3 regions of the Paenibacillus sp. OAS669 genome follow, and region 3 is predicted to be linked to each of the others. Evidence: riboswitches for the same ligand, from Rfam matches in the RefSeq annotation. Region 3 holds a riboswitch; each other region holds the start of a gene.
The links. A riboswitch is a leader RNA that binds a small molecule or an ion and turns the genes downstream of it on or off. The one in region 3 is predicted to bind thiamine pyrophosphate.

Region 1 (7,022 bases), on a different contig from region 3:
TGATTTGTTTCGGATGTGTTTGCCGTTTTTTAGCGGCGAGAGTTAATGTATCATAGGCTTATATATAAAGTCAAGCGTTATTTTAAAAAAATATTCAGCGAATCATCTTTCAAGGCAGATGCTCTTTTTTCGATGGCTTACAGAATAAAAGAAGCACGCCTGTCTAAACCAGACGTACTCCCTTCAGGTTTCGAATCAAGCTCAAGCTATTCGATCATTCCTTCGACCGGGCTGCTTGCAGAGGCATATCTCTTTTTAGGAATGCGCCCCGCCATAAATCCTTTACGTCCCGCAATGACAGCCAGCTTGAATGCTTCCGCCATGAGAACCGGATCCTGAGCGCCGGCGACAGCCGTGTTCAGAAGTACGCCATCGGCACCCAGCTCCATTGCCAATGCAGCATCTGCCGGACCGCCTATACCCGCGTCAACGATTACAGGAACTTTCGCTTCTTCGATAATAAAGCGAAGCTGATTCGGATTGGCAATGCCCTGTCCCGAACCGATAGGAGAAGCTCCAGGCATAACTGCAGCGGCTCCCGCTTCCTGCAGCTTGCGCGCCAGAATCGGATCGTCCGAGGTATACGGCAGCACGATGAAGCCAAGGTCCACCAGTATTTTCGTAGCTTCTAGCGTTCCGATAGGGTCCGGCAGCAGAGTCTTCGGATCACCGATGACTTCCACCTTAATCATGTCGCACATGCCCGATGCCTTGGCCAGCTTTGCAATACGAACAGCTTCTTCTACAGTATAAGCGCCCGCCGTGTTAGGGAGAAGCGTAAACTTTTTTAAATCCAGCGTCTCCAGGAAATTAGGAGCTTCCGGGTTATCGATAGGCAGACGGCGAATAGCGAAGGTAAGAACGTCCGCTTCGGAAGCCTGAACGGCTTGGTTTTGAATATCCAGCGAATTGAATTTGCCTGTCCCTAGCAGCAATCTGGATTTGAATTCATAGGGGCCGATTTTTAACACGTCATTCATTTGTACAAACCTCCATTAATATGTATGTGCAAGCAAGTATAACGGGCAAATCAATCCTTAACCCCCGCCTACAAAGTGAACAATTTCAAGAGAGTCGCCTTCCTTGAGAGCTGTATTGGCATACTCGCTGCGCTCGATAATGTCCCGATTCAGCTCGATGACCAGTATTTTTTGCTCAAGTTTGAAAACAGTAAGCAGCTCGGCAACATTCGTTACCTGATCTACTTCTCTCGCTTCCCCGTTAATGATCAGTCTCACACCACCACACCACGCTTTCCAGGTAAAATTGACAACAAAAAAAGCCAACCGCGCACAAGAGGTTGACTTGGTGTAAATATGCCGAAAACAGCATCTTACGTTCGTCCACTTCCCTACGCTGGTATCATCCAGAAGCATGCCGCACAAGACATGCCATAATCAGGTTCCAAGGGTCAAGAAAAAGCTTTCTTATCTCAGCCTCGCGATAAAAGGCTCCCCTAGTGGTTATTCAATTGAGTATAAGTATAGCAGAAACTGCTGTTTTTGTCGCTTGGATTCCTTATTTCGTTGTGTACCGTAATTCCAGCTGGGATACTTCTTCGTCCAATGTATAGATAATTTCCTTGGCCAGTGATTTCTTCACCAGCTTATTCAGGATAAGCGGAAGCTCGAACCGAATGTCGGACAGCTTCTCACACTGCTGAAGCTCGCCTAGGCTCCAGGCTTCTTCACGGCTGGACAATAGGGAGAGCAAGAGGCCGCAGCATCTCTCCATCTTGGACATGACGGAAAATTCGCAAGCAAGAAGCACTAGCTGGACGCGCTGCTTGAGCGTTTCATTGCTTAGCGTGAGCTCCTCATACAGCTTGTATACTCCGGGATTAATCGTTTTTACCTGACGCCAGACGGTAATTTCGGGATGGCTTCCCGCTTCGATGATAACAATCCTCGCCCAATGATGGAGCGCTTCGAGAATGTTATTGTACGCATCCAGCAGATGGTCCTCCAAAATATATTCTTTACTCTCCATATATTTGCGCAAAAATCTGGAGAATTCTATTAACAGCTTGTGCTCTCTCATTTCCGACGGAAATTCCAGCATCCGATGCCGCAAACCTTCTAAATACGTATTCCGATCCAGAAGAATCTCTCCCTTTAAGATCCAGTAAATGAGGTTGCGGTGCTCTCCGTGCAGCATAAGCTGATGAATTGCAGACGAAGTAAACCATCTTTCTTGTATACGGCAGTCGTCTTTTATATAATGATACTGTTGATCAGTTTGCAGGCCCTCTTTTACAATGACTAGCAACAGGAGATCGAATCCGTCCGTGATTGCAGAAAACATTGACGGATTATCGACCGCCAATATACTCATGACTGCATCATCTTCCCGGAGCCTGGCAATCCTTTGTTCCTTTAGGGCGTTCATCGCCGCAGCCTCCTACATAACATTCCATGATACTTCTTATTTCTACATTAGTAGGCGGTTTCCTGCATCATTTCAGTGACAAATTTCACATTTTATCTAAAGAAAGAAGTGACACCCGTGATATTAAAATCCAGTAAAGTTAATGAATTCCGGTTATGGGGACTGCTGCTGACCATGGGAGGCATGCTGCTGATGATCGTGGGGTTAGCAGGCATTGTTTTTAACTGGGGCGTAGCAGGCAAGATTATCGCCGGTATATGTATGGTCATCGGAGCTATCTCTATGCTGGCCAGCATGGGAGTGTATTTCTGGGCCGGTATGATGTCTACCAGCACCACCGTTGTCGAATGCCCCGAATGCGGCAAGGCTACCAAAATTCTCGGTAAAACGGACCGCTGCATGTTCTGCAAAACGATCCTGTCTCTGGATCCCCAGCACGACCCGAATGCCAAAGCCAATCTTTAACGGCCGAAGCAAAGAAAACTGGCTCCTTTCCCTACCTGCATGAGGTGAGAGAGGAAGCCAGTTTTTTTGTCCGGTTAAGGCTTTTTGTTAAGCTCTGTCTTTATAAGCTCCCATATAGCCGGGTTCTCGTAGCCTCTTCGCCACGTAGCCACTCCGGCAAGCTGGTATTTATTAACGATATCCATCCGCGCTTTCATGGATACCTCATCCTCCAGCCATATACGGTTCAGCTTGTCGCCTTCCTTGTACTCGACATAGTTTTGACCGACCTCCGGCAGGAACACAGGAGTCAGATTTTTCTCTTTGATCGTTCTTTGCGGATTGTCCATATAGACCGATCTCGAGCTTACCTTCTTCTTGCCGTCAACGACCTCCTCCGTCCAGATCCGGGTATAGAAAGGAACGCCCAGCACTAGCTTCGAGGCCGGAATCTGGTCCTCCTTCATCAGCTTCACGACGTTCTTCTCCACCCAAGGAAGCGAGGAGACGGAGCCTGCGGTAGGGCTGCTGGCCCAGTATTCGTCATAGGCCATGATCATCATATAGTCCAAAGAATCTATAAGAGCTTTCCGGTCATAAAAGGCCGACCACATCTCGCTTGAAGACTTCGGCGTAACATCCATCGATACGACAAGCCCCTGTTCATGCATTAACGGCACCATTTCGCGGACGAATTGGACCAGGTTTTCTTTATCCTTAGTATTTACATTTTCAAAATCGATATTAATGCCCTGTAAGGAATATAATTGCGCAAAGCTTAGTAGCTGCTTGATCATCTTCATTCTTTTATCGTAGGTCGACAATGCTTCTGTCGTGCGCTTCGGATCAAATCCATTGCTGAACAGCGCCCAAATATGATAGTTTTGGCTGTGCGCCCACTTGACATAGGCCGGATCAACAATGTTCTTCAAGTTGCCCTGACCGTCATCGATATGAAACCAGGTAGGGCTAACCACATTCAAGCCGGGCATAGGTGGAAATTTGGATGTATCCGGGCTTTTTGGAGTCGTTACCTGCTCCCAGGTCATATTGATCTTCCCGCCCTCCAACTTCGGCGCTACAAAGCTTGGAGGCTGCTCCTGCTTGGGGACCTTTTCCACATGATCGGACAACAAATGGTCCTTTTTGACGTAGCCCATATACCCGTTCTTCAGCTGCACATGGTACCACTCTTCCTCCTCACCCCAGATCATGACGTCCTCTCCCTGCTTTAAATCAGCAACAATCGGAGATTTAATGGACATCTCCTTGCGCATCGGAATCGTTTTGTCCGGCTTGTTCGGATAAGATACCGCTTTGCCCCAGTTGAGTTCGTCCCCTTCTTTCACAAGGATCACAGCGCCGGTGTCCTGAGACTCCCGCAATTCTATCCCGTAAAGCTGCTTTAAAGGCTCCATGGGCAGATACAGGGTTCCGTTTACTTTTTCCAGAGGAAACTTCAGGTTGAAGGGCTTCTCATTAATCGTTCCGGTCAACTGGCTTGTCCTCAAGCGAACTACCTTGTCCTGCGTCGTGATAATGGTCGAATCACTCGATTCCTCGTACAGCATCATCGGATCTATTAATTCCTTGGCTAAGGCAAAGGGCAGCTTCAAGCTCTCTTCCTTCCCCGAGGCCGGCTCATCATATAAAACGCCTTTATAGAAGATCGGCTTCGCGATTCCCTCGAAGGAGGGATCCTCATGCCGGCTGGTCGGAACATATTTGTCCCAGTACACTACGGCCGCGGCTCCGAGTAATACGGCGAACAATAGGGTCCATATGCGCCATTTTTTCGACCTTTTTCTCGTCGTTCTATGATTCATCATCAAATCCGGTTCCATTGCTTCACTCCCATGGCGACTCTAGTCATCGCTCAAATCTAGTACTAGTTTAACAAAAAAGACGCACTGAAAGCCACTTGATTGCCAAGCAGGCTTTAAGCACGTCCATTATACCTTATATTAGTAGAATGTTCCAATTTACGACAGTTGCCGGGCTCCGGCACAATCCGAGCAGATCCCATAAACTTCGACACGGTGGCTTTTCACCAAAAACCCTGTCTCTATCCCGGCCGTTTTCTCCAAATCATCCAGCGGCTTGTAGGAAAAGTCAACGAGCTTGCCGCATTCCTCGCAGAGCGCATGGTAATGATCCGACATATCCGCATCAAACCGGCTTGAATGATCGCCGTAGGTCATCTCACGAACCAGTCCGACCTCGATAAATACCTTAAGATTGTTGTATACCGTTGCAACACTCATGCTCGGAAACCGGGGCGCCAGCGCCTTATAGATCTCGTCAGCCGTCGGATGCGTCATCGTATTTAATAAATAGGCCAGAATAGCATGTCTTTGCGGGGTCATGCGTACGCCTGTCGATTTCAATTTGTGCAACGCTTGCTCCAATCGTGAATCCATGCTGTCTCACCGCCTAATCCGATAAAAGGGTATCGATTTATTTTACGCGGCTTTATTTACATTTGTCAATGAAGTTACAGGATAGCTGAAAAAAAGAACGTGCTACTCCGCTTTTTGAATATCGATAGTTCCACTCGTATCCAAATGTATTTTATGTTTTCCCGTACCGACAACTCCTTCGATCGACTTCTTATTAATTTGCATCGGAATCGCCGAATGAATACTGTCTCTCTCCCCTTCTCCTTTGAGAGTGTAGTCTCCGTTAGGGGGCAGTACCAGCTTGATGCCGCCGTGAGTCGTCTCGATATCCCAATCCCCGTTAATAACGCGGCTCGCAACTTGTACGGAGCCATTCGTTGTGTCTGCCTTTAATCCGCCGGGTACATCCTGGATCTGAATATTTCCGTTCGTTGTTTTGGCAGCTATGGTACCGTTAACCTGATTCAAGGTAAGGCTGCCGTTGGTCGATGTCAGCTTCACATCCCCCTGATGATCCTGCACCTCCAGCACGCCGTTGGTTGAATCCAGCTTCATGCTTCCTTGGGTCTTTACAGCTGCGATGCGGGCATTGGTGGATCGAAGCTCTATGTTATCGGCCCGGATGGAAGCAGCCTTGATTTCTCCATTGGTCGTCCTGGCCTTCAGCTCCCGCTTGAAAGCCAATTGTTCCGCGGTGATGGACCCGTTACTTGTCTCCAGATCCATGTCGAGCTTGATTTGCTGCGGCAGGCTGATCACCAGATCAGTGCGCGCCTTGCGCTGTTGCCAGAACCCGCCTCCGTACTCTGCTCCTGTGGAGGTTAACGTCAGCTCATGTCCTTGAACCCGCTGCTCCAACCGCGCCTCGGAAGCAATTCGCTTGGCCTCCTGCTCGTCATCCACGGCCACGTAAACGGTCGTTTCAATTTGAAGCTTATCCGTAGTTCCCTGCTTTAGAACGACATTGCCCGAAGGGTTATTAACCGTTACCTTATCCACCCCGCTGGCCAACACGATTTCAGTCGTTCCCTGTTCAAATTTGTGTCCATCCCCTTGGGTGAAGGAAAGCACCGCATCTCCCAAATTGAGATTGGCCGACCAATTGCGGAACAGCGCGGCGGACTGCGTGCTGCCAATGACAATAGCGGAGAGGATAACCGCAATAATGACGCCGCCTAGATCCAGCTTCAGCTGCTTGTCGCTGTCTCCGTATTTCATATTAAATAAAATATACTCAACGCCCAAAGCTACAAACAATACGGGCCACCAGTTAACAAGAAGCGCTGTCCACTGCGATCCCATGTACTGATCGGCAATTACCGCCGCCCCGACTAAAACCAGAAGCAGCGCAGCCGTGTAACGTCCTGCTTTTCGCATCGTACGTTCTCCTTCTTGTCTTTATTTTTTCGTAGATTCCTTCAAAAACATCACGACGCCTACAACAATAAGCACAACAGCACCGATAGAGGACCCGAGCAGCTCAAAAATCCGGTTCAGCCAGGCCGGCTTGCTGCTTACAAGAAACAGGAATACGCCCCCGATAATCAACAAGTAGCCGATCGTGCTGCCTTTTGGACCTTTGGATGACCTTTTGCTGCCCACGGTATCCATCGTATCGGAATAAAGCCCGCCCCACCCGGAATTGACTTTGTCGGTCTGTTGAAGCGCATCAAAAATGTTGTAGAAATAAATGACCGGGATGAACAAGGAAAATAATACGATCAACGGAATGCTTGCACTTGCATTGGTCGCAAAAAACACAATGGCGAAAATATCTGCAATCAGTAGAAG
Region 2 (7,022 bases), on a different contig from region 3:
TCTCAATGCATCAATCCGCAAGATGCGATTATCATTCGTTTGCTTATGGAAGGGATAGGCACCCACGAGATCGTGTACTTAAAAAAGGATTCTTTGGATGCGGCTAACCGACTTCTGGTCGTTAAGGATTCATATGGATTGAAGAGACAAGTCCCTGTTACCAAAAGATGTGTTGAGCTGTATCAAAATGCGCTGCAGCAGACCAAATATATCCTTTATAACGGTTATAACCCGAGTAAGCAATTATCTGTTAATTTGCGGGAAAGCGACTTTCTTATCAAAGTCAGCCTTCAGGATTATATCGCTAACCAAAGCATGATTACGGATATGGATTCCGTCGTGCTCCGCACGATTTATATGAGGCTGCGCAGACTGGCAGAGTTTTTCTCCACACCGGAGCTTACCCATTTAACGGCTTTAAAGCTGGAGTACATGGAAAAAGCATATGCGTAAGTAAGCAGGAGGCTGCCCAAGCCTCCTGTTTCACTTTATGGCCAAGTAACCCTTATGATATGGGTACATCTTTAAATCGCTTTACTATTAGGCCGGATGCTCCAGCATCACTATGGCCATGTCTCCATCAATGGGTGTCATTTCTCATTTCGGCAGCATTCAATTCCCGCCGGTTTTATATTAAAATAGAATCGGTTCCTGCTTTTGACAAGAGAGGGTGAATGCCTGGATGGAGAACAGAAAAGACCTGATCTACAACTATGTAGCTGACTTGCAAATCCATTTATTAAACGGAGGGTTTACCCGCTGCCGGCCTGATTGGGGCTATCAGAATCTAAAGCCCGAGTACAATAAAATGTACTTCATATGCGACGGAGAAGGCTGGATCCGCATTCACGATCAGGATGTTTATCCTGCGCCGGGTCAATTCGTATTCATACCGGCCGGAACACTGCATTCCTTCTCAACCGTCAGCTCCAACACCTATACCAAGTACTGGTGTCATTTTACATCCAATGTTATGTTCTCCCCGCTGTTTCAATATTATGGGCTTCCTTACGTTATGAATACAGAGGAATGTACAGGTATTGTACAGTCTTTTCATAGAATGGAGCAGACGCTGTCCTGGCAGGCTTCCTCTATGTCGCTGCGAGTCAAATCCGCTATTTACGATATCATTAGCTGCTTTATCGATCATTGCGTCAGTACCGGTATCAAGTCCGTAGCTCCCGCTTCCGTTCTGAAGCTGCAAAAAGTAACGGAGTATATCGACCAGCATATGGATAACGACATTAAGATTGAGCAGCTGGCGGACATAATGCATTTTAATACGAATTATTTGTACCAATTTATGAAGACGCATTTGGGTATTACCCCCATGCAGTACATTTACAAACGAAGACTCGATAAGGCCAAGGATTTATTGATCAACACCGACGATTCGCTGGCGAATATTGCTGCTGTAACCGGCTTCAGTGATGTGTACCACTTCTCCAAATCCTTCAAGAAGCATACGGGAATCTCTCCCAGAGCCTACCGTAATGGAGCCGGCAGAAGATAAAAGCGAATATAAAGAAAGCCGCGTCATTCTGCCCGGCTCAACTCAGGACGGCCACATTTCCTTACGGTAAGCCATATCCCAGAATAAATATTCAAATCGTGTAGTCGTCGCAAAGATCTCCTCCAGCCGATTCAGCTCTCTCTGAGGCTTGCCTTCAGCCAGCTGGTCGAGCAGGTCGATACACCACATAGCCAGAGTGCCGAATTCCTCCGAGCTGTACATTCGAATCCATTCTCCATACCATTCGTGTTCGGTTGATCCTGGGATTTGGGCCAGCTCCTTACCGATCTCCCAATAGCTCCACATGCAAGGCAGCAGGGCGGAGACCAGCTCTGCCAAGGATCCGTTCTGAGCGGCATGCAGCATATAGTGAGTATAGGCCAGCGTGATAGGTGACGGCTGCGCTTGCTCCAGCTCCTCCTCGGAAATTCCGAATTTGGCGGCATAAGCCCGGTGCAGCGCCATCTCCTCATTCATGGTAGAATGCAATAGCGCGGCGAACGTGCCCATCGTTGTCAAATCCGTCGCTTTTACAGCACCTAGCGCAAACAGCTTCGCATAATCGATCAAATAAATGTAGTCCTGAATCATATAAAACCGGAATTTTTCCAGCTCCAGCGTTCCCTTGCCCATCTCTTGAACGAACGGGTGGTCATGATTGCTGCGCCAAACCGGCTGCAGTTTTTCTAACAAATACTCGGAAAACTTCATCTCTATTCCTCCTCCAGCGGGTTCCAGCGCAACTTTATTTAGCCGTGTGTCCCCATTCGTACATGAATTTCAGCATAACCTTCGTAAATTGAATCAGCTGCTCTATGGATACTTGTTCATTGACAGCGTGAGCGTTTTTTAAATCCCCCGGGCCATAAATAGCGGCCGGTATCCCTGCATCACCAAACCAGCCCCCATCCGTTACCGTAGGAGAGACATCCACCACAGCAGGCTGGCCTAATATGGTTTCATGGGCTGAACCAAGCAGCTGGACCGCAGGATGATTCGGATCCACTTCTAAAGAAGGGAAGATTTCTCCCCGATCCTCTATCATGGAAGAGCCTCCCCATTCGTATTGCGGCGGATTCTCCCTAAGCCACGGATCCGCTTGTGCTACCCGGTTCAAATGCTCTTCAATGTCCCGGCATACACTCTCATAGGTTTCATTCGGATAAAAATGAACGGTGATCCACAGTCTGCACTCGTCGGCAATAAACGCCGCATGCCTGCCTCCTTCGATAACGGCCGGATTGATCGTATTAGTCCCTGGTGCAAACCCCGGATAGCTCTTCATGACCGCCCAATGTCTCTCCAGCTCCTGAAGTCCTTGCAGGAGCTTCATCATCTTTTCGATCGCGCTGGCCTCCAGGATTCCGCCTCCGGCATGAATCATATTTTTCCGGGTCGCATCATGAAACGTCTTCTTGCTTTTCACGGTGACCCAACCGGTAATAACTCCGCCTTGCCCTTGAATATGAAGATCGCTCGTATCGACAACAACTGCAAAATCGGCTTGATATCCGCGCTTGCAGCATTGGAGGGTACCTGCTTCTCCGACTTCTTCACCAATCACCGATTGGAACATCAAATCTCCGGGCAGCTTAATGCCCGCTTCGTCCAGCAGCTGGATGGCAAAGAGCGCCCCCGCCAGCCCGCCTTTCATGTCCGAGGCCCCACGGCCAATGAGGACGCCGTCTTTGACAATCGGCTCGAACGGAGAGGTTTCCCATGGCTCGTCCGCACTTACCTCTGCCACATCCACGTGGCCGTTAAGGATCAAGCTCTTGAATTGATCGGAGGCTTGTCCTTGTTTGATACCGACGACGTTCGGGTCTCCCGGATACACTTCCCATTGATCAACCGTAAACCCGTGAAGCTCCAGGAATTGTGCAATAAACTGCTGAGCTTCCTCTGTATTTCTGGCCGGAGGCGCCGGGGTCTTATATCGTATCAGCCGTGAGGCCAATTGCACTAGCTCCTCCTGCCTCTCCTCGACCTGCCTGATTAAAGCTTCCAATTCCTGACTCAATCCATCTCCTCCAGTTCATTCATGCGGATACCCGCATTATTCAATTGTTCAGCAGAATACGATAGCAGCAAAAAAACCACTTCGCAGGACAAAGTGGTTTACGCGCGCAGCACAGCACTGCCGTGACGTCCACTTCCCTTCGCTAGCATTACCTAGATCAGGTATAAGGGTTAAGGCTCCCGCCTTTCTCAGCTGCATCAGCACCCCTAGTGAAATTCTTATTCGTTTTCTTATTCATAGTATCATAGACTGGATAAGGTTCTCAATCCTTCGAGACGTTCAGGAATGCCAAATGCAGTCCTCCGGGTTTTTATCCGGCAAAAATTGCTTAAATATCGTTGTCCTAAGCTGATGGGTATCCGTACGTTCTAAATATTGGATGCGGCAGCAGAGTTTGGGTTGTATCCATTGGGTTTGCTTGTCATGCTCCAGATAAAGGTCCTTGGACAGCTCCATAAAACACTCTTTATCTTCATAAGTAAGTCCGAATTCCACCACTCCGACAGGCTTGTTCTTGACAGTACGGAACTGCAGCCCGATCACCAGCGCGAAGGGATTCGTCCGGAAACCAAGGATAACAGCGTCAATGGTTTTAAAATGCTTGATTTTAACCCAATCCCGGCTCAACGTGCCCGGCCTATAGATAGAATCCGTTCGTTTGGCCACGATGCCTTCCATGTCCCGTTCCCGTGTCAGCTCGAACAAAGCCTTCCCTCTCTCCATTACATACAGGGTCGGCATAATGACGGAGTTAGGAACGAGGAGCTCATGCAGTCGTCCCTTTCGTTCCATTAGCGGCTCATTGCTATGCTCGCGCTCCGTGAACAGCAAGTCAAAAGCTACAAAAGTTACCGGATGTGTCGCAACCGCTTGCGCTATCCTCATGGAGCTGCTGAGTCGTCCACGGTAGCTGAAATCATCAAACACGGGTCTCCCGTCTCGCATAACGATCCCTTCACAATCCAGAATCGCGGTATGAGTCTGAATAGCCGATACAGCCTGTTCGAGCTCGGGAAACTTCTTCGTCACCTTATTCCCATGACGTGTGTAGGCCTCAATCCGGCTTCCTTGCTTATGGATCACAATACGCCAGCCGTCCCATTTGGGCTCAAACAAGTATTGAGGATCGTCAAACGGCTCATGTTGAATACTGACGTTCATTGGCTGATACGGTGTAAAAACCTGCAACAGGAATCACCTCATATCCTCATTTTTACCAAAAAGGGACGGATTGTAACCTGTTGACTACCGTTATGTCTGTCTTTTAGGAATTCGGATTTGGCAGGACCGACTATTTCTGATTGCTGAATTCATTTTCCTCCTGCCAATCGGGGCTTTTCCGCACAAGATATTCTTGCGCCGCTGCCCCAGCTCCTTAGGCAGTAATAAAAAAAAACGCCTTATAGGGTCAACAGCCCTAATATGCGGTTTAGAACCAAATCATAGAGGAAGCATATTGCATTCACGGAATACGGTTACCGGTATCCATCATTAATACACTGTTTATGGAGGAAAGACTGATAACCCCTCCTCCAATTTACCATTTTTGTCCATGGGTGTCGAGAGCGCGTGCTCGCGGTTTTATTTACTGCCTAACGAGTTCAGGTCGATAAACGGTGTTGCGCCTCCGGTCACACTCGGAAGACGGCCATCCCATTTCTCCAGTGCTTTCTCCTGCACTTCAATCTGCTTGAGCTGAACCAAATCCGGCGTAATCTCCTGCTTCTTCAGCTTCAACGACTCCGCCTCAGCTTGGGCCTGCGTAATTTTCTGCTTGGCTTCAATCTCAATACGCTTCAAATCGTTCTCCGCTTTCAATGCTTGCTGCTGCGCCACCTGCTTGGCTTCGATCGACTGATTGAAAGCATCTGAGAATTTAAAATTCACAATGTTAATATCGTTCACGATCAGATCATATTTGGCCAGCCGTTTCGTCAAATGATCGCTGATTTCTCCCGCGACGACGTCCCGCTTGGCGATCAAATCCTCCGCAGGATATTTGGCCGTCACCTCCTTGACGATCTCTTGGATTGCCGGCGAGATAATAACCGAGTCAAAATTGCCTCCAATATTGTTCATCAAATTAAAGGCAGCCTCTTTGTTGACAGAGTAGTTAACGGCAACATGCGTAGAAACCGGCTGAAGGTCCTTGGACGAAGCGGACGTATCCGTCTCTGCTTTGGTAACCTGGGTGTTGACCTGAATAACGCTCTGAACGAAAGGAAGCTTCAAGTGTATTCCAGGGCCAAGTATCTCGTCATTTAACTTGCCGAACGTTTTGTACAGTCCCACATGCCCGTATTGTACGGATGCAAAGCTGTTCAATCCGATGATGACGATCAGCAGCGCTATAAAAACGGACGTCACGACGAAGCCAACGTTAGGCCTCTTGGGAATTTTGGTCACTTCTGCATTCATACCATCAACCTCCAGTGGTGAGTATGTCGTACAGTTCATTACGTACTTTCACAGATTATGTTTCATAATCTGGGATTAAGAACAGAATATCCCTTCAATCCCCGGAGAGGAGCTCCCACTGCTGGTACAGAAGCTCCCTCTCTGCTTCCAGGATCATCTTCTCGCTATGCATAGCGAATAACTTGCCGGAATCCGTTTCAAGCAGCATCGCCTCATCCAACAACGTAATCTTTCGCTCCAGCGATTCAATGTCGGTTTCCAGCTTAGCAAGCTTTTTATCCCTTCCCGGCATCTCCCTGGAACTATGTGTCCGCTCTTTGGATTCCTGAGCCTTCTTTGAATCATTCTCTTTTACCATCGGTTCGCTATGGGAAGGCCTCAGAGACTGGCTCAACTCCTCGCGTTTTGCCCTTGCATCATCATATCGGCCGACAAATTTCGTCAGTCTCCCATGCTCAAGCCAATAAGTCACATCGAACAGTTTATTCAAAAAGTACCTGTCATGCGAAACGCAAAGGACGGTGCCTGTAAATCTCTGTAAGGTGTCTTCGAGCGCCTCGCGGGAATCAATGTCCAAATGGTTCGTAGGCTCGTCGAGCAGCAGAACATTCACGTCTTGTGCCATGAGCTGCGCTAATCGGAGCCGCATGCGTTCACCGCCGCTCAAGCTTTTCAGCTTGCGGAACACGGCGGCGCCATAGAATAAAAACCCGGCAAGCCGCTGTCGTGCCTCTCCTTCATCTACCATAACCACCTGCCGGTACGCATCGAGCATCGTCATGTCTTCATCTCCGAACGCATCCTGCTGAGCCAGGTAACCTAATCTGACTCCACTGCCTAAGGTGACCTTCCCGTGATCCGGCTGAAGCTCGGACGCAATCATTTTCAGGATGGTGGACTTGCCGCTTCCGTTTTCACCGACAATGGCTGCATAATCCTGATGCCGGATCAGCAAATCAAGCTGATCGAAGAGAAGCTGCTTCTTGCCATTTCTGTCAATGACCTTGCCTACCTGCTCCAGCTTCAGCACGTCATTGCCGCTTCGGTCCCCCGATTCGAACATCAATCCGA
Region 3 (7,022 bases):
CATCCCATACCTCCGGATACCAGATCCCGTACTCCTTAAGCTTTTCTTTATGCTGACCGAATACGTCGGCAGGCGGGCCGTCCGCCAAGATATCCCCTTGGGGGGAGAACAGTACGACCCGGTCGACAAATCCGATGATTTCATCGATTTTATGCTCTACGATAACGATCGTTTTGTCCCTTCCTATAGCCTTGATGGTATCCCACACCTGCCGGGTGCCCTCCGGGTCCAGCAGCGCCGTCGGTTCGTCGAAGAACAGAACCTCCGGCTCCAGGGCAAGCACGGAGGCTATCGCCAGACGCTGCTTCATCCCCTGGGACATCGCTTGAATGGGCATGTGAAGCTCGGGAAGCTCGAGTCCTACCTGCCGCAGCCCGTCGCTGATTCTGCCGCTCATCTCCTCCCGCGGAGCCCCCAGATTCTCCAGCACGAACGCCATTTCCTCATCTACGTACGGCATGCAGAATTGGGTATCCGGGTCTTGAAATACATAGCCCCATGAGGCAGGAATGGCAATCTCGTCGAATTTGACAGGGACCTCGATCACATTGGGAACGAGCCCGGTCAATACTTGAAGCAGCGTAGATTTGCCGCATCCGCTCGGTCCGAGGAGCAGCACCTTCTGCCCTGTCTGAACCGAGAACGAAATATCGTTGAACAGAAGCGTCGGACTACCGGCGAATTTGAGACGTAGTCCATGTACTGATGCACATTCCTGCTGCATCATCCCTTACGCTCCAAGGCCTGGTAATCTGCGCTGCTCACCGGACGGACAAGCTGTGTCACCCCGGTAACCTCCAGAGCTTTCACCAGCCAGTACGCGCACATCCCCGTGAAGAAGATCGATCCGACGATGCGGAAAGCAAAATACAGCGTCAAATTCCAGGTTTGCAGATCGATCAAATAGCCTTTGAACGCGTCGAAAACAAGCGAAGCGACAGCCGAACCGATCCCTGCCAGGGAAACCGTCGTTATCGAGAAGCTGCGGTATCGGAATAAGGCGAATACCAGCTCGGCCAGCAAACCTTGAGCAATCCCGTAGGTCAAGGATTCAATCCCGTATTGCGAGCCTGTAAGAAGCTCCCCGGAAGCCGCGGCCACCTCCGCCAGCAGCGCTACGCCCGGTTTGCGGATAATCAGCGCCGCTACCGTAGCCGCCATAAACCATACCCCGTAGACAAGCTGATCCAGCTGCAAGCCCGCCAGCTTTACGACGTTGGACACATCTCCCCATAACCGATAAATGATGCCGAACACAACTGCGATGACGATGGTGACCAGGATGTCGGTTAGCTTTAACCCTTTGGACATTTCCATCCACTCCTTTTTCTAAATATGATGATGCTCGGGGCCTCAGCCCAGACCTTGTTCTGACAGGACAACGCGAAAAGGCCACCTCCATCAACAACATGGAAGTGGCCTGCATGTACGTAGATAACACGCTTCTAACGTTCTCCACTTCCCTACGCTGGTACAATCCAGATCAGGTTCAGAGGGTCTAGGATCTATCGATCCAGTCTCAGCCTTTCGGCTCCCCTAGTGACAAATATCATATTAGCACGATTGGGATAAAAGTCAACGGCTAAATGTGCGGTATCCGGTCCGCAAAAAGAGACGGCAATCCTCACTTGCCGATACCGGAGCCGGTTGGGCACCGAAACATCGCCGTTTTGCGTATGGGCAAATGTCCCTTTCCTTCCTGTAGGGCCATGCTTTTTTTCTTGCGTTGGACCCTGTTCTGTGTCAAGATATTCGGTAGACCCACACTATGAAGAAATAGGTGAATGAACAGTTATGATGAAACCTTTTTTCCGCTTGCTGACGGAGCTATCCTCCCGCAAGTCGATCTCCCGGTTAACCGGATCCTTTGCGAAATCCCGAGCAAGCCGCGGATTGATCCCGCGCTTTGCCAAAATATACGGCATTCCGGTTCAAGACGCCGAGAAGCATCTGTCGGAGTATGCTTCACTGAATGATTTTTTTACGAGACGTTTGAAATCCGGGCTGCGTCCAGTCAATACTGCCGAGCATACTCTCGTCAGTCCGGTTGATGCAGCGATTACCGGCATGGGACCGATAGAAGAAGGTTTGATCGTTAACGTCAAGGGACAAGATTACACCGTTGAGGAGCTGCTTAACTTTTCGCCTCGTACGGTGAATTATCAGAACGGATTTTATTTCGTGCTATATTTGAGCCCGACCGATTATCACCGGATTCATACCCCGATTGACGGAAGCATTATCGAGAAAGAGCACGTCCCGGGCAAAGTATATCCGGTGAACGAGTTCGGTTTGCGCCAAATGCGCAGAGTATTGAGCCGTAACGAAAGATTGATCACCTATATGCAGCATGAGGGCGGCGAAGTGGCCGTAGTAAAGGTCGGAGCGATGAACGTGAGCAGCATCCAGTACGTGAAGCCGCTGCCCAACACCTTGCAGCGCGGGGATGAGCTCGCTTACTTCGAGTTCGGCTCCACCGTCGTGCTGCTGATGGAGAGCGATACGTTCTTAAGCCGCAGCGACCTGCATGTCGGAAGCAAAGTCAAAATGGGAGAAGCGTTAGGAACCATTCAGCCATCCTGACATCATCGTACTAGCAGAGGAGAAAGCCATTATGCAAGCAGCATCATCCGGAACGGAGGCCGCCGGCGCAAGACTGCAATCGGCCCCGCAGCACAGTCTCAAGCCGACTGTCATGCGAATTTTACTTGCCATAAGCATCGTTCATTTGTTCAATGATTCCATCCAGTCGATTATTCCGGCCATCCTGCCGATTCTTAAGGATTCGATGCAACTAAGCTACATGCAAGCGGGGATTATCGTCTTTTCCCTTAACATGACCTCTGCGCTTATGCAGCCGGCCATCGGCTTATATTCTGACCGCAAGCCCTCCCCCTACATGCTCCCACTTGGAATGGGATTGACATGCCTAGGGGTGCTGGGCCTTGCCTTTTCGCCCAATTACGGCATGATTCTCGTATCCGTCATTTTTGTCGGGCTGGGCTCCGCCATCTTTCACCCGGAAGGCTCGCGCGTCGCACACATGGCTGCAGGCTCACGGCGCGGGCTGGCACAGTCCATCTTCCAGGTAGGCGGCAACGCCGGACAATCCCTGGCCTCCATCATGACGGCGCTCATCTTTGCTCCTCTTGGACAGCGAGGGGCCATTTGGTTCGTTCTTGTGGCCGGACTGGCCATAGCCGTTCAAATGTATATTGCGCGGTGGTACAGCGGTTATATGGCGGCAAACCCGAGACCGGTCAAAAAATCCGCCGCACATGCCAACCGACCGGCCCGTAAGAAGCAGATCGCCTTTGCGTTTACGATGCTGATTTTTCTTGTGTTCGCCAGATCCTGGTACCATTCCGGGGTATCGACCTACTACCCGTTTTATTTAATGGAGAAATTCAACCTGTCTCTGGAGCATGCGCAAATCTACATCTTCCTGTTTGCGGCTGCCGGTGCCGTCGGCACCTTCCTCGGAGGGCCGCTTGCGGACCGTTTCGGACGGCGGAATATGATTTTCTTCTCCATGCTCGGCTCCGCGCCTTTAGCGCTGGTGCTGCCGTATGCTAATGCATTTTGGGCCTACGTCATTTTGTTGATCAATGGACTTATTATTTTATCCAGCTTTTCAGTGACCGTAGTGTATGCCCAAGAGCTTGTTCCTGGTAAGGTCGGAACGGTCTCCGGACTGATCACCGGCATGGCCTTCGGACTCGGAGCATTAGGAGCGGTAGCCTTGGGCGGCCTGATTGACAAGTTTCATCTGGAGGCAGTTATGCAAATGGTCAGCTTCCTGCCGCTGCTCGGACTGTTGACCTTCTTCCTTCCCTCGGACAAGAAGCTGAAGGAATGGGACCAGCAGGCATCCGCTTAAAGCAGCGGGAGCAATATGGTGCCTGGCATAGAAGCTAAAAAAATCCTCCTCTCCGCAAGTACGGAAAGGAGGATTTCTTTGTTGACACGGCTTCTACGGATAAAATTCGGAGCTAGCTCCCCGTAAACTAACCGAATCAGCTTCATAGCAAAGGCCATTGCTTGATGGGGATAAGTTAACTCCGATCTATAAGCTCAACCTCTTCCCGTAACGACTCTCCAGGCAAACTTCGGCAGCAGAAGCTGCCTTCGCCATCTTAGCGAGGGCTTGGACAGCAGCCGGTGCAGCCATTCCAGATGGAGGTTCTGCCATAGGACCGGTGCCCTCTTGACAGTTCCGGCAATAATATCGAGGCTTCCGCCGACTCCGAAGGCTACTTTGGCGTGAAGGCTTGTTTTGTACCTCGTAATCCACTTCTCCGAATACGGCGCCCCCATCGCAACGATCAGAAAGTCGGGCTTGGCGGCTTGAATGGTGCGAACGATTGCTTCCTCCTGCTCCTTGCCAAAGAAACCGTGATGCCTCCCCGCAATGCGAACCCCTGGATAGCGTGCCGCAATGTTGTCCGCCGCTTGTCGGCTCGTCTCTTCATCTGCCCCCAGCAAAAAGAATGAATAGCCTCTTTCATTGCCCATCTCGAGCAAGCCGATCAAAAGATCGTACCCCGTCACCCTTTCCTTGAGCGGGGTTCCTTTCCATCTGGAAGCCAGGACGATTCCTATACCATCAGGAGTTATCAGGTGGGCAGCGTCCATAATTTGCTTGAATTCGCGGTCCTGAAGGGCCGTCATGACGAATTCCGGATTGGCCGTGATAAGATGAAACAAAGAATCTCCGGGGTTGTTCACCCGATCGGCAAGGTGCTGCAGCGTCTCGTTCAAATCAAGAGGGGAGAACGGAATCCCCATGATAGGTACCGGTTGTAACAAGGGATCACCTGCTTCGTTATTGGTATGGGTCTTGTAAATTCAGTTCTTATCCCATGATTGTACCGGTTGGGTTAGTCAAGTTGCAAACATGACAACCTGATAATTGACTGACGCCGGGTTCCCTTGTCTGTCCTTTAATCCGGATATTTGAACCTCGAAGCGGTCTCCATCCATATATTGGATGCCGTCATTCGGCTTAAAAATGATGCAGTAAGGAACGCCATAAGCGGTAGTATCGACATTAAAGTAAGTGCCGCCGTTCCGGCCTTCCTGATCCTCCTGATCCAACGTCCAGATGGTTTGATCGTTTAGACGCGTCAGCGTAACGGTTACATCCCCTAGATTCGGTTTCTTGAACAATTCCGGGTTCAAGGAAACCGACCAAGGATCACTTCCCTGGAAATAAGGTAACGGGAAGTAACCCTTTCCCGGCCAGGTGATGATATCGTATTCGAATGGGACCGGTCGGCTTTTATCAAACACCTGCATAGGGGAATAATACGTTCGATAATCGTGGAAACGTCTCCCTTCCGCCAGCCCGAAGCCGATTTTTTGCAGCGGCGGGTACAGAATCCACCGGCGATGTCCGACCGTCGCCCGATTTGAATCGTCATGGTCGCTCATGTAGGATGCAACCGTCCGGGTTAACAGGCTGCTCGGCTTAATGGCGCTGCTGGCGGCATAAATACTGTAAATATTGCTCGTGCTCGTGGATAAGTACCCTTTTTTATAAAAGTTTTCATCCATGCCCGCCGTCTTGCCGGGGGTATGGGACAGCTTGCCGTAGTCGGCCAGAAGCACCGCTCCGTACTGAGCCTGCTCGTTGAGGGACGAATCCTGCACCAGATCATCGGGCAGGCCTGCCAAATAACGCATCAGATTGACGGCTTTCACCCCGTCTTCCACATAATCCGTGTTCAGCTTGCCTGGTTTATGGGGAGCCGTGATATGAGGCTTCTCCTCGAAAACAGCTCCGGAAAAGACCGGCGCAGACGCCCGGATCCGCGCATCGATCTGCCGCTTCGTTCTTCCGTTCAGCGGATCGTCGTTTTCAACAGAAATCGTCCTGGTCTCCTCGTTCCAATGCACATACATCCCTAGCGCGTTACAGACGAAGCGGAGGGGAACCAATGGCTCTCCGTCTTGCAGCTGCACCGGAACATTCATCTCCGAAGCCCGCCCGGATACCCTTGCTTGCCGGGAGCCGATGTCGAGCTCTATCCTGGTCCCGTTCTTCATGCCGATAACGGTTTGTTTGCCGGCCGCCCACGAGAAGCTGGCACCAAATGACGGAAGCAGCTCCTTCCCTGGAATCATGGCATGGCCGTCAACAAGGATCGGCGTACTTTCGAACAACGCGGGTGCTCCATTGATTGTGACATGAATCCCGGTTTCCTCCGCATACGCAGCAGCAGACAGGACCGGCCCTGCCGCTGTCAACGCTAACAAGAAGCCAATTGCCCATCGTTTCAAGCGCCTCATCTCCCCGACCTTTTGAAAACGGTTTATCTTAGACGTTACTTCGACAGGGCCTCATATATTTCCTTCCATGGAAAAATCATCAATCCCCTTCCTGTCTTTATATCTCCGCGGCCAGCTCCTTCATGGTCCGGACCCCATATTCCATTGCTTCCTGCGGCAAATGAGGAAAGTGAAAACAAGCGCCATATTTAAGCTTCGCCGCTTTACCGGTAACAATCTCCGACCAGCGGACGCCCGCTGAAGCGCAGCGGTCACGAAATGACTCATATTGGCCCACAGATCCTCGCCACCAGCCAAAAATATGCAGCCCGGCATCGCTCTCCACCCAATCGAACGGTTCGGACAAATGCGTTTGAAGCTGCTTGAGCAGAAACTCAAACTTGCGGCTGTACACCCGCTTCATCCTGCGCAGATGCTTCTCATACTGACCGCTCTGCATGAAGCCTGCGAGCGCCTTTTGCTCCAGCAAGCCGGCAGGCAGCGGCTCATACAGCGATTTGGCCTTCACGAAGGGGAGGACCAGCGGCAACGGGAGGACGGCATAGCCGATTCGAATGGTTGGCAGCATCGTTTTGGTAAAGCTGCCTATATAGATAACCCGTTCTTGACGGTCCAATACCTTTAACGGCTCTAACGCCTTCCCCCGATGACGGAACTCGCTGTCATAGTCATCTTCTACAATAATGGCGTCCTTCTCCTGTGCCCACTGAAGAAGCTGCTGCCTTCTTTCC

Region 1: linked by a shared signal. The riboswitch ahead of thiS (sulfur carrier protein ThiS) and the one ahead of GGC63_RS21885 (ECF transporter S component) in region 3 are both predicted to bind thiamine pyrophosphate.
Region 2: linked by a shared signal. The riboswitch ahead of GGC63_RS07810 (acetylornithine deacetylase) and the one ahead of GGC63_RS21885 (ECF transporter S component) in region 3 are both predicted to bind thiamine pyrophosphate.

The regions. Positions count from the first base shown of each region.
Region 1 is NZ_JADBDR010000032.1:288-7,309, forward strand. Features, by position in the region: gene GGC63_RS33990 (thiazole synthase) at 207-980, opposite strand; gene thiS (sulfur carrier protein ThiS) at 1,038-1,238, opposite strand; TPP riboswitch at 1,332-1,468, opposite strand; gene GGC63_RS34000 (nucleotidyltransferase-like protein) at 1,519-2,388, opposite strand; gene GGC63_RS34005 (DUF2614 family zinc ribbon-containing protein) at 2,506-2,853, shown strand; gene GGC63_RS34010 (glycosyl hydrolase family 18 protein) at 2,928-4,676, opposite strand; gene perR (peroxide-responsive transcriptional repressor PerR) at 4,815-5,252, opposite strand; gene GGC63_RS34020 (DUF4097 family beta strand repeat-containing protein) at 5,355-6,608, opposite strand; gene GGC63_RS34025 (hypothetical protein) at 6,630-7,022, opposite strand, start outside.
Region 2 is NZ_JADBDR010000002.1:565,516-572,537, reverse strand. Features, by position in the region: gene GGC63_RS35320 (hypothetical protein) at 1-453, shown strand, start outside; gene GGC63_RS07820 (AraC family transcriptional regulator) at 683-1,513, shown strand; gene tenA (thiaminase II) at 1,556-2,224, opposite strand; gene GGC63_RS07810 (acetylornithine deacetylase) at 2,259-3,533, opposite strand; TPP riboswitch at 3,651-3,751, opposite strand; gene GGC63_RS07805 (DNA ligase) at 3,813-4,721, opposite strand; gene GGC63_RS07800 (prohibitin family protein) at 5,115-5,951, opposite strand; gene abc-f (ribosomal protection-like ABC-F family protein) at 6,046-7,022, opposite strand, start outside.
Region 3 is NZ_JADBDR010000010.1:170,714-177,735, reverse strand. Features, by position in the region: gene GGC63_RS21890 (ABC transporter ATP-binding protein) at 1-727, opposite strand, end outside; gene GGC63_RS21885 (ECF transporter S component) at 724-1,311, opposite strand; TPP riboswitch at 1,444-1,548, opposite strand; gene asd (archaetidylserine decarboxylase) at 1,795-2,583, shown strand; gene GGC63_RS21875 (MFS transporter) at 2,615-3,880, shown strand; gene GGC63_RS21870 (WecB/TagA/CpsF family glycosyltransferase) at 4,075-4,809, opposite strand; gene GGC63_RS21865 (stalk domain-containing protein) at 4,885-6,282, opposite strand; gene GGC63_RS21860 (PLP-dependent aminotransferase family protein) at 6,389-7,022, opposite strand, start outside.